2 regions of the Micromonospora sp. NPDC049102 genome follow, and region 1 is predicted to be linked to the other one. Evidence: riboswitches for the same ligand, from Rfam matches in the RefSeq annotation. Region 1 holds a riboswitch; the other holds the start of a gene.
What was found. Region 1 has a riboswitch for cobalamin ahead of ACGFH9_RS06395 (CbtB domain-containing protein). Riboswitches for the same ligand answer to the same signal wherever they lie in the genome.

Region 1 (5,508 bases):
TAGTTGATGTCGATGACCCGGTCGAGGAACGTCACGGCGGTACGGACCGTGGCGCGCAGCCGTTCCCAGTCGATGCCGTCGTCGCTCAGGTGGGCGGCGACGTTCACCGAGCCGAGGTTGCACACGGCGGTCTCGGCGTCGCTGGACACCTCGATGATCTCGGTGCAGAGGTTGGAGAGGTGCACGACGTTGCCCGGCTCGGCCGTCTGGTTGCACAGCCGGTTGGCCGCGTCCTTGAAGGTCATCCAGCCGTTGCCGGTCTGGGCCAGGGTCCGCATCATCTTCCCGTACAGCTCACGTGCCGGCAGCTGCCGCACGTAGCGGCCCTGCGCCTCGGCCGCCCGGTACGCGGCGTCGAACCGCTTCCCCCACAGGTCCGGCAGTTCCGGCACCTCGTCGGGGTCGAACAGCGACCACATCTCGTCCGCCTCGACCCGGCGCATGAACTCGTCCGGGATCCAGTTGGCCAGGTTGAGGTTGTGGGTACGGCGGGCGTCCTCGCCGGTGTTGTCGCGTAGTTGGAGGAACTCCTCGATGTCCGGGTGCCACGGCTCGAGGTAGACGCAGGCCGCGCCCTTGCGTCGGCCGCCCTGGTTGACCGCCGCGACGCTCGCGTCCAGTGTGCGCAGCCACGGCACGATTCCGTTGGACTGCCCGTTGGTGCCCCGGATCAGCGCGCCGCGGGACCTGACCCGGGAGTACGCGATGCCGATGCCACCGGCGAACTTGGACAGGTTGGCGACCTGGGCGTAGCGCGCGTAGATCGAGTCCAGCTCGTCGCGCGGCGAGTCGACCAGGTAGCACGAGGACATCTGCGTGTGCCGGGTGCCGGAGTTGAACAACGTCGGTGAGCTGGGCAGATAGGCGAGGCTGGACATGAGCCGGTAGAAGTCGACCGCTTCGTCGGGCGTACGCGACAGGCCGCAGGCCACCCGCAGCAGCCAGTACTGCGGGGTCTCCAGCACCAGCCTTGACGTGGGGTGACGCAGCAGGTACCGGTCGTAGACCGTGCGCAGGCCGAAGTACTCGAACCGGCGGTCACCGTCGGCGTCGACGGCGTTGTCGAAGTTCTCGGCGTGCGCGTTGACGAACGCGGCGGTCTCGTCGCCGATCAGGCCCTCGGCGTGGCCGGCCCGGATCGCCGCGCTGAACGAGGCGATGCCCTGCCGACGGACCTCCTTGTCGACATAACCGGCCAACAGGCGCGCGGCCAGGCGCGAGTACTGCGGTTCCGCACCGATCATCTCGGCTGCCGTCTGGATGGACAGCCGGTCCAGCTCCGCCGTCGTCGCGCCGTCGTAGAGGCCGCTGATCGTACGGGTGGCGACCCGCATCGGGTCGACGTCGGTCAGGTCGTCGGCCCACCGCTCGACCGCCCGGACGATCCTGTTGACGTCGACGGCCTCGGTGCCGCCGTCGCGTTTGCGGACCTGCATCGGTGTCCGCCGCAGGGCTTCGCCGCTGACCGGTACCACCTCGGTGACTGTCACCACTCACTCCTCGGGAGTTCGAGACCTCACGGCCCTCGGACGCGAGGAGACGGACACCGTCGGACGCCACGCCGGCGCGGCGTGGGTCAGGTGGCGTCAGCCGTCCCACGCGGCCTCGGACCGCCGCACACCCGGGGTCGGGTACGCGGCGCGCTGGCAGGTCTTCGGACTCGCGGGCACGACCGGTACTAGCCGGTCTCCTACTGGCCGTCGCTTCCCAGGCCGATTGGTGGCCCAGTGCTGATGGCGGCGGTCGTTCCCACTCACCGCTGCGGGACAGTCCCGGATTCCCACCGGGTTCCCTCTTGCCTCGACCACTCGGGATGAGCGGCCGAACCAGCTGCGCTCGACACCATATATAGGGGCGGCTGCGTTTGTCACACCCCACATGTCGGGTCCGGGCGTGTCGCGGTCAACGGTGATGGTCACCGTCGATAGCTTCGAGTCGACCGGTGAGCGCACGTCGGGCGGCAGCGCGTCCGGCCGTCGCCGCCGGCTTGACTGAGCCGAACCGGCACCGATACGGTCGATCCACTATCTGCGGCGACGCGAGGGAAGCCGGTGAGAATCCGGCGCGGTCGCGCCACTGTGAGCGGTCCCCACTCGGGGGTCGCGAGCCAGGACGCTCGGTCGTCCGCAGCCTTGCGATGGGGACGCGTCATCCCCGAGGAGGTTCGTGCACGCATGTCCAGCTCCACGTCCAGCCAGCCGCTGGTGCACCCCGCTGTCCCGACCCGTCTGCTGTGGGCGGTCCTGGCCACGGTCGCCGCGCTCGCCCTGCTGACCTACCTCGTCGCCTTCGACCAGGGAGCCGTCTCGCGCAGCGGCATGTACCTGCACGAGTTGATGCACGACGGTCGGCACCTGCTCGGTGTCCCGTGCCACTGACCGGCACCGGCACCGCACCCTCGTTCGTCACGGTCCTGCTGCGCGGCCTGCTCGCCGGCCTGGTGGCAGGTTTGCTCGCCGGAACGTTCGCATACGTCGTCGGCGAACCGCACGTCGAGGCGGCCATCGCCATCGAGGAGGCGGCGGCTGCCACGCACGCCGAATCCTCCGCCGACGGGCACCAGCACGACGAGGACGCCCTGGTCGGCCGGAACGGCCAGCGCGGCGGCCTGTTCCTGGCCACCGGCCTGTTCGGCGCCGCGATGGGCGGCCTGCTGGCCACCGCGTACGTCCTGCTGAGCCGGCGACGCAGGACCGTCGACGATGGGCGGGGCGGTCTGCTACTGGCCGGCGGCGCGCTGCTCGGCGTGGTGATCGTGCCGTTCCTCAAGTACCCACCGAACCCTCCGGCGGTCGGCGACCCGTCCACCATCGACCAGCGCACGGTCACCTACCTGTTGATGGTGGTACTCGGCCTGGTCGCGGTCTGGTCGGGTTCGCTCGGCTACCGCTCGGTCGGCGCGCACTCGCCGGTGTGGCTCCGCGCCAGCGCGGCCGTCGGCGGTTTCCTGCTGGTCACCGTCGTCTCCTACGTGGTGCTGCCGTCGTTCCAGGAGGTCCCCGGCGACTTCCCCGCGACGCTGCTGTGGAGTTTCCGGCTCGCGTCCCTCGGCACCCAGGTGCTGCTGTGGACCGGGATCGGCCTGCTCTTCGCCGCTCTGATGCACCGTCAACGCGCGGTCGCCGAGGCACGACTGGCCGGGTGAGCGCCACCAGCCTGCGGTTGGTCGCCCACGGGCACACCGTCGCTCTTCGGCAGGCCCGTTTCGGCGGGAACGACAGCCTGGACGAGGGCGGCCGGCGCGCCGCCCTCGCCCTGTCCCCCGTCGACCCGTGCCGGCGGACCGGCGACGGCCTTGCCTGCCTGTCCAGTCCCGCGACGGCGGCCGTGCAGACCGCGTACGCCCTCGGCCTGACGCCCGCGGTCGAGTCGGCGCTTGCCGACTGCGACTACGGGGAGTGGGCCGGTCGATCCCTTCAGGACATCGCCGCGACGCGACCCGAGGCGCTGCATGAGTGGCTGACCAGCCCGGACGCGGCACCGCACGGTGGCGAGTCGGTCGCGGCGCTGCGCCAGCGCGTCGGTCGGTGGCTGGACGCCCAGCGTGGCGTCGGTCGAGGGGTCACGGCCGTCACCCACCCGCTCGTGATCCGCGTCGCGCTGGTGCACGCCCTGGATCTGCCACTGGCGACGTACCGGCAGTTCGACGTCGCGCCGCTGGCGATCGTCCGGCTCACCGACCACGGCCGACGATGGCAGCTCCGGCTGAGCGCGCCCCCGTCACCCTCGGCAGTCGACAGAGCCGGTGAGCGACATACCACAGAGGTATGAATATGACTCTGACGTATGTGCCGCACAACCGACATGCCTCGCCGGCGGCGGGAGACCACGGTCGTGTCAATGGGTTGATCGCGGGGAAACGCGCGCCGCAGCGTCCCGGTTGGACTCGTGACCGCTCAGCGACCGCCGGCGGCCAACTCGGCCAGCATGCCCTCGCAGCTGCGCACGACGACCTCCGCCCCGCGCCGCTGGGTCAGCGGTAGCAGCGGATCCTCGGCCCGGTCCCGCCACCGCCACTGGGCGTCGGCCGCGACCTCCCAGAGCCGCTGCGCGGTCGCCCCGTGCTCGACACCGAGCCGGGCCGCCAGGGAGACCCCGTCGCCGCCGACCAGACGCTGTGCCTCGGCGGCCAACTCGGCGTCGAAACCGAGACGCGCATTTCGCAACGCCACCAGCAGGCGTAACTCACGGAACTCGTGCGCGCCCGCCAGGATCTGCTCGATCGCACCGACCAACTCGTCGCTGCCCCGGACCGGCTCGTCACGCACCAGGGACTCCACCGCCGCCAGCGCCGAGCGCGCCTTGAGCGCGTCGCGGCGATCGACGAAACAGCGGGTCATCGACTCGCGCAGCTCGGTGAGCCCACTGCGCCGGATCAGCTCGGCCGACATCGTCACCCGGGTGTCGAACCCGCCGCGTACCAGGGTCGTCGCGAGCCGGATACCGAAGAGGCCGAACCGTTCCAGCAGGCCCGCGCGCACCTCGGGGTCGAGGCGTACCGGAAGCTCGCCACGGACGAAGCGGTCCGCGGAGAGCAGGTGGGCCTCCATCTCGGCGCGGGGCACCCCGGCCAGCGTCGCGAGGGCGACGAAGTCGGACTCGCTGAGCAACCGGCCCGCGAGGCCGATAGCCCCGCTGCACGCCACCACGTTGACGGCCAGCGCGCCCACCCGGGGATCACGGTGGTGCCGGCGGGCCAACTGACGGGCGGTGAGCAACCCGTCGACCCGGCCACCGCCGACCTCGTCCGCCCGGGACAGCACCATGATCACATTCACCGGGGCGGCCTGCGCGACGGCGCTGTCCCGACCGGACTCCACCACCCGCAGATCGCTGTCACGGCCGTCACGGGTCAGGAACAACACCGCGTCCGCGTCGGCCAGGACGCGATCCAGCACCGGCGTGTGCCCCTGGTCGTCGACCGCCGTGAGCGCCGGGGTGTCGATCAGCGTCACCTGCCGCAACGCCCGTGTCGGCCACCGCACCACGATGTCGCGTACCTCCCCGGCCCGCCAACCGAGGTCCACCCGCATACCGGTCGCCGACTTGACCACCGTCAACTCCTGCGGAGGCTGCCCCACCAGGTAGGCGGTGGCCCCCGGCGACGCGCCGTCCTCGTACCAGGTGAACGCGCCGTCGGCGCCCTCGACCGGTGCGACCTCCTCCCCCATCAGCGCGTTGAGCACCGTCGACTTGCCCGCCCGCCACGGGCCGGCGACCGCGATCCGCAGCGGCTGCTCCAACCGCGCGATCTGGTGTCGCAACCGTCCGACGGCCCGCGCGTCGCGCTGGTAGACGTCCAACGCCTGGTGCAACAACCCCCAGGCCGCCTCGTCCAACCGCACCCCGACCGTCATGCCCCGGGCTCCAGCAGCACTGGCGTCGACCGGGTGGCGGTCAGTTGCTGGGACTGCTCGTACAGCGCGGCGAGGCGGGTCATCTTCGACCGGATCTCCCGCTGTCGCTGCTCGCGCAGGGCGACGTCGGTGTCGGCCTCCTGCTTCGCGC
Region 2 (5,508 bases), on a different contig from region 1:
GTCCCGTTCCGGCAGTTGGCGCAGGGCCGCCACCAGCTGGGCGCGGCGCTCACCGGCGAGGACCGCGCCGACCGCGTCGTCCCCGGCGATCGCGGGCGAGTGGGCCGCCGCCGCCCGCAGGACCAGGCCGTCCCGGCGCGAGCGGGACCGGTGCAGGTTGCGGGTCTCGTTGGCGACGATCGCGAGCAGCCAGGAGCGGAAGGACGCCTCCCCCCGGTACCGGGACAGCTTGCGGTACCCCTTCACGAACGCCTCCTGGACGACGTCCTCGGAGTCCGGTCCCGCGCCGAGCAGCACCGCCGTCCGGTACGCGGACGCGGTGTGCCGGGCGACCAGGAGGTCGTACGCCTCCAGGTCACCGGCTCGGGCGCGGGTGACGAGCACGTCGTCGTCCAGGGGAACCTCCGGTTTGGGTCGCACTGCTGACACCGCCCGCGCGTGTCGGGTTCCGCCCGGGACCCGGTGAGTCAGATTTTTCCCACCCGCCGTGCAGCGTATTGCCAGGAATCGGTGCTGAACTGGAGGTGGAGTCGAAGGAGAGGGGCTGGGCATGGGCTGGTTCAACCGGCGGTCACGAAGCGCCGAGGCGACCCCGACGAAGCTGGACCGCGAGGCCACCCGGGACGACCTCGCCGCGTTGGAGGCGTTCGTCGCCAGCCGGCGCGGGGTGGAGTTCTACCTGGAGCCGGAGACGACCGCCACCGACACCACAGTGGTCGCGATCGCCCACGACGGCGAGTGGATCCGCCGCCGCACCGGCACACCCCGGGCGGCCGGCGACATCGCCCGCAAGCACGCGGTACCGCTGTACGAGGCGGCCCGCACCGGCTATCCCGAGCGGATGCGGGTGTGGAATCGGGCACACCCGGAGCGCCGCGCCCGCTGAGACACATCCGGCCGCAAGCCCACCCCTGTCCTGCCGCCGACGCGGGCCAGGGGGCTCTGCGCATCCTTTGCTCTGCTTCACCAGAGGCGCCAGTGCGACCCCGTCCGCGTTGCCTGTGGGGAAGCAGAGCAAAGGATGTCGGGCATGGGACGCGGGCAGCGGGGTGGCGAACAACAGGGCGGGCATCGAGGCGGGGGCATCTGCGGCGGTGTCCACCGCCGCAGCACGGCGACGCGCGCCTGCTGGGCGGGCCGCAGCGGCGTTGACCCGCAGCGTGGGGGTGTGGCAGCATTCGCGGCCTGACGGCAGTGAAGGAAGTCGGTGCGAATCCGACGCGGTCCCGCCACTGTCACCGGGGAGCGATCCCCCCTCGTGAGTCACGGCCGTGTGTCTGCGGTTGGAAGGCCGGGGGAGAGCATCGATCCGGAAGCCAGGATACTTCGGCCGTCGGGACGTACCCCAGGGCGTGGACACCCGAGGAGGACCCGATGACGCTTGGCGTCTCCATCATCGACGGCTGCTGCCGTTCCCCGCACCGCAGCTGTGCCGTCGCCGCGATCGGCATCGACTCCGTTTCCCGCTGAGTTCCGCGCCACGCCACCCGTCGCCGCCGGCCGCGCGCCGGTGAGCGGACCGGGTCGCGGTGCCCGCTGAACCCCGCGCCCATCCCACGTCGCCCGTTCGCTGCCGCGAGCGCGTCGACGTCACCGTCCGGAGCGTACCGTGCACATTCTGCTGCTCTCCACCGCCGACACCGACCTGCTGGCCGCCCGCGCCAGCAACGCCGAGTACCGGCTCGCCAACCCCGCCCGCGTGGCGGCCGACGAGGTGCCCGCCCTGCTCGACGGGGTCGACCTCGCCGTCGTACGCCTGCTCGGGGGTCGGCAGGCGTGGCCGGACGGCCTCGACGCGGTGCTCGCCGGCGGGGTGCCCACCGTTGTGCTCGGCGGCGAGGCGCTGCCGGACGCGGAGCTGATGGCGGTCTCCACGGTCCCGGCCGGGGTCGTCGCCCAGGCGCTGGCGTACCTGGTCGAGGGCGGTCCGGACAACCTCGGGCAGCTGGCCCGGTTCCTCTCCGACACCGTCCTGCTCACCGGCGAGGGGTTCGCCCCGCCCGCGCTCACCCCGGCTTACGGCGTGCACGGCGAGCACCCCGTCGACCCGGACCGGCCCACCATCGGCATCGTCTTCTACCGGGCACACGCCCTCGCCGGCAACACCGCGTTCGTCGACGTGCTGGCCGACGCGGTCCGCGCTGCCGGCGGCAACCCCCTGCCGATCTTCTGCGGCTCGCTGCGCGGGCTGACCAGCGGCGCCGGTCCGCTCGGGCTGTTCGCCCGCTGTGACGCGCTCCTGGTCACCGTGCTCGCCGCCGGTGGCGCGGTCGCCGCCGACGCGTCCTCCGGCGGCGACGAGGACGCCTGGGACGTCGGCGCGCTCGCCGCCCTGGACGTTCCGGTCATCCAGGCGCTCTGCCTGACCAGTACCCGCGAGCAGTGGGCCGGCAGCGACGCGGGGCTGTCCCCGTTGGACGCGGCGATGCAGGTGGCCATCCCGGAGTTCGACGGCCGGATCGTCACCGTGCCGTTCTCGTTCAAGCAGATCGACGCCGACGGGCTGTCGGTGTACGCGGCCGACCCCGAGCGGGCCGCCCGTGTGGCCGGGATCGCGGTGCGGCACGCTCGCCTGCGGTACGTGCCCACCGCCGACAAGCGGATCGCCGTGATCCTCAGCTCGTACCCCACCAAGCACTCCCGGGTCGGCAACGCGGTCGGGCTGGACACCCCGGCCTCGGCGGTCCGGCTGTTCGCCGCGCTCGCCGAGGCGGGCTACGACCTGGGCGACGCGCCGCCGCCCGACGACGGTGACGCGCTGATCCACGCGCTGATCGCCGCCGGTGGTCACGACGTCGAATGGCTGACGCCGGAGCAGTTGGCCGCCGCCGAGGCCCGGATACCGGGGCAGACGTACCGGCGGTGGTTCCATGCGGTTCCGGCCGAGCTGCGCGAGCGGATGCGGGAGCACTGGGGCGAGCCGCCCGGCGAGCTGTACACCGAGGGCGGCGACATCGTGCTGGCCGGGCTGCGCTTCGGAAACGTGGCGCTGCTCATCCAGCCGCCACGCGGTTTCGGGGAGAACCCGATCGCCATCTACCACGACCCGGACCTGCCCCCGAGCCATCACTACCTGGCCGCGTACCGCTGGCTCGCCGTCCCGGTCGCGGACGGCGGCTTCGGCGCGGACGCCGTGGTGCACCTGGGCAAGCACGGCACCCTCGAATGGCTGCCCGGCAAGGGCCTCGGCCTGGCCGCCGACTGCGCGCCCGACGCCGTCCTCGCGGACCTGCCGCTGGTCTACCCGTTCATCGTCAACGACCCCGGCGAGGGCACCCAGGCCAAGCGGCGTGCACACGCCGTCGTCATCGACCACCTGGTGCCGCCGATGGCCCGCGCCGAGACCTACGGCGACCTGGCCAAACTGGAGCAACTGCTCGACGAGTACGCCACCGTGCAGGCGCTCGACCCGGCCAAGGTGCCGACCGTGCGGGCGCAGATCTGGGACCTGGTACGCGCCGCCGAGCTGCACCACGACCTGCACACCGAGGCGATGCCCGACGCGGACGACTTCGACGACTTCGTGCTGCACCTCGACGGCTACCTGTGCGAGGTCAAGGACGTGCAGATCCGCGACGGGCTGCACATCCTCGCCGACGCGCCCACCGGTGAGCCGCGGGTCAACCTGGTCCTCGCCGTGCTGCGCGCCCCGCAGATCTGGGGTGGCGCCCAGGCACTGCCCGGCCTGCGGCAGGCTCTCGCCACCGAGTACGGCCTCGACGAACAGGAACTGCTCGCCACGCCGGGCCAGCGGATCGCGCTGCCCACGGCGTTGACCGAGGCGGTGGACGGTCCGGCCGGCACCGCCGCCGACGCGATCGACCTCATCGAAGGGCTCGCGCGCCGGCTGGTCGTCGGCATGGAGACCCTGGACTGGGCGGTGGACGCGGCCGACGCCGTCGTCGCCGAGGTGACCGGCCAGTCGATCCCGCACGCCGCAGCCGTGCTGCGCTTCGCCGGCACCGAACTGGTGCCCCGACTGGAGCGCACCACCGACGAGCTGCGCAACACCCTCGGCGCGCTGGACGGCCGGTTCGTGCCGCCCGGCCCGTCCGGCTCGCCCACCCGGGGCCTGGTCAACGTGCTGCCCACCGGCCGGAACTTCTACTCCGTCGACCCGAAGGCCATCCCCAGCCGCAACGCCTGGGACGTCGGGGTGGCCCTGGCCGACTCGCTGCTGGCCCGGCACCTCGCCGACACCGGCGCGTACCCCCGCTCGGTGGGGTTGACCGTGTGGGGCACCAGCGCGATGCGGACGCAGGGCGACGACATCGCCGAGGTGCTCGCGCTGCTGGGCTGCCGGCCGGTCTGGGACGAGCGGTCCCGGCGGGTCACCGGCGTCGAGGTGGTGCCGACCGCCGAGCTGGGTCGGCCCCGGGTCGACGTCACCGTGCGGATCTCCGGCTTCTTCCGCGACGCGTTCCCGCACGTGGTGGCGCTGCTGGACGACGCCGTGCGGCGGGTCGCCGCTCTCGACGAGCCGGACGAGGACAACTACCTGCGCGCCCACGTGGCCGCCGACCTGGCCGAGCACGGCGACGAGCGGCGGGCCACCGCCCGCATCTTCGGCTCCAAGCCCGGGGCGTACGGTGCCGGACTGCTGCCGCTGATCGACGCCCGGACGTGGCGCAGCGACGCCGACCTGGCCGAGGTGTACGCGGTGTGGGGTGGCTACGCGTACGGCCGGGGCCTGGACGGGCGGGAGGCGCGCGCCGACATGGAACGCTCCTTCGCCCGGATCGCGGTCGCCGTGAAGAACCAGGACACCCGCGAGCACGACATCGTCGACTCCGACGACTACTTCCAGTACCACGGCGGGATGGTGGCGATGGTCCGCCACCTCACCGGCACGTCACCGGCGGCGTACGTGGGCGACTCGGCGATGCCGCACGACGTGCGCACCCGCACCCTGGGCGAGGAGACCCGGCGGGTGTTCCGGGCCCGGGTGGTCAACCCGAAGTGGATCGCCGCGATGCGCCGGCACGGCTACAAGGGCGCGTTCGAGCTGGCCGCCACCGTGGACTACCTGTTCGGCTACGACGCCACCGCCGGCGTGGTGGACGACTGGATGTACGAGCACCTGGCCGCCGCGTACCTGTTCGACGACACCACCCGCGAGTTCCTGGAGCGGTCCAATCCGTGGGCGCTGCGTGGCATCACCGAGCGGCTGCTGGAGGCCGCCGACCGGGGTCTGTGGGCCAAGCCCGAGCCGGCCACCCTGGACCGGCTGCGCGATCAGTACCTGGCCAGCGAGGGTGACCTGGAGGACCGCGCATGACCACCACGTACCCGTTCAGCGCCGTGCTCGGCATGGCCGACATGCGGCTGGCGCTGCTGCTCAACGCGGTCTCCCCGGCGATCGGGGGCGTCCTCGTGCGCGGCGAGAAGGGCACCGCGAAGTCGACCGCCGTCCGCGCCCTCGCCGCGCTGCTGCCCCCGGTGCGCCGGGTCGCCGGCTGCCGTTTCGGCTGCGACCCGGCGCAACCCGACCCCGGCTGCCCGGACGGG

Region 2: it holds a riboswitch for cobalamin, as region 1 does, so the genes downstream of both, cobN (cobaltochelatase subunit CobN) here and ACGFH9_RS06395 (CbtB domain-containing protein) in region 1, are expected to answer to the same signal.

Annotation. Positions count from the first base shown of each region.
Region 1 covers NZ_JBICTE010000004.1:73,893-79,400, reverse strand. Annotated here, with positions in the region: gene ACGFH9_RS06400 (ribonucleoside-diphosphate reductase subunit alpha) at 1-1,436, opposite strand, end outside; cobalamin riboswitch at 1,628-1,846, opposite strand; cobalamin riboswitch at 2,001-2,140, shown strand; gene ACGFH9_RS06395 (CbtB domain-containing protein) at 2,175-2,378, shown strand; gene ACGFH9_RS06390 (CbtA family protein) at 2,369-3,145, shown strand; gene ACGFH9_RS06385 (histidine phosphatase family protein) at 3,142-3,771, shown strand; gene ACGFH9_RS06380 (hypothetical protein) at 3,897-5,357, opposite strand; gene ACGFH9_RS06375 (dynamin family protein) at 5,354-5,508, opposite strand, start outside.
Region 2 covers NZ_JBICTE010000009.1:95,772-101,279, forward strand. Annotated here, with positions in the region: gene ACGFH9_RS12345 (RNA polymerase sigma factor) at 1-420, opposite strand, end outside; gene ACGFH9_RS12350 (hypothetical protein) at 551-886, shown strand; cobalamin riboswitch at 1,198-1,327, shown strand; gene cobN (cobaltochelatase subunit CobN) at 1,610-5,278, shown strand; gene ACGFH9_RS12360 (magnesium chelatase subunit D family protein) at 5,275-5,508, shown strand, end outside.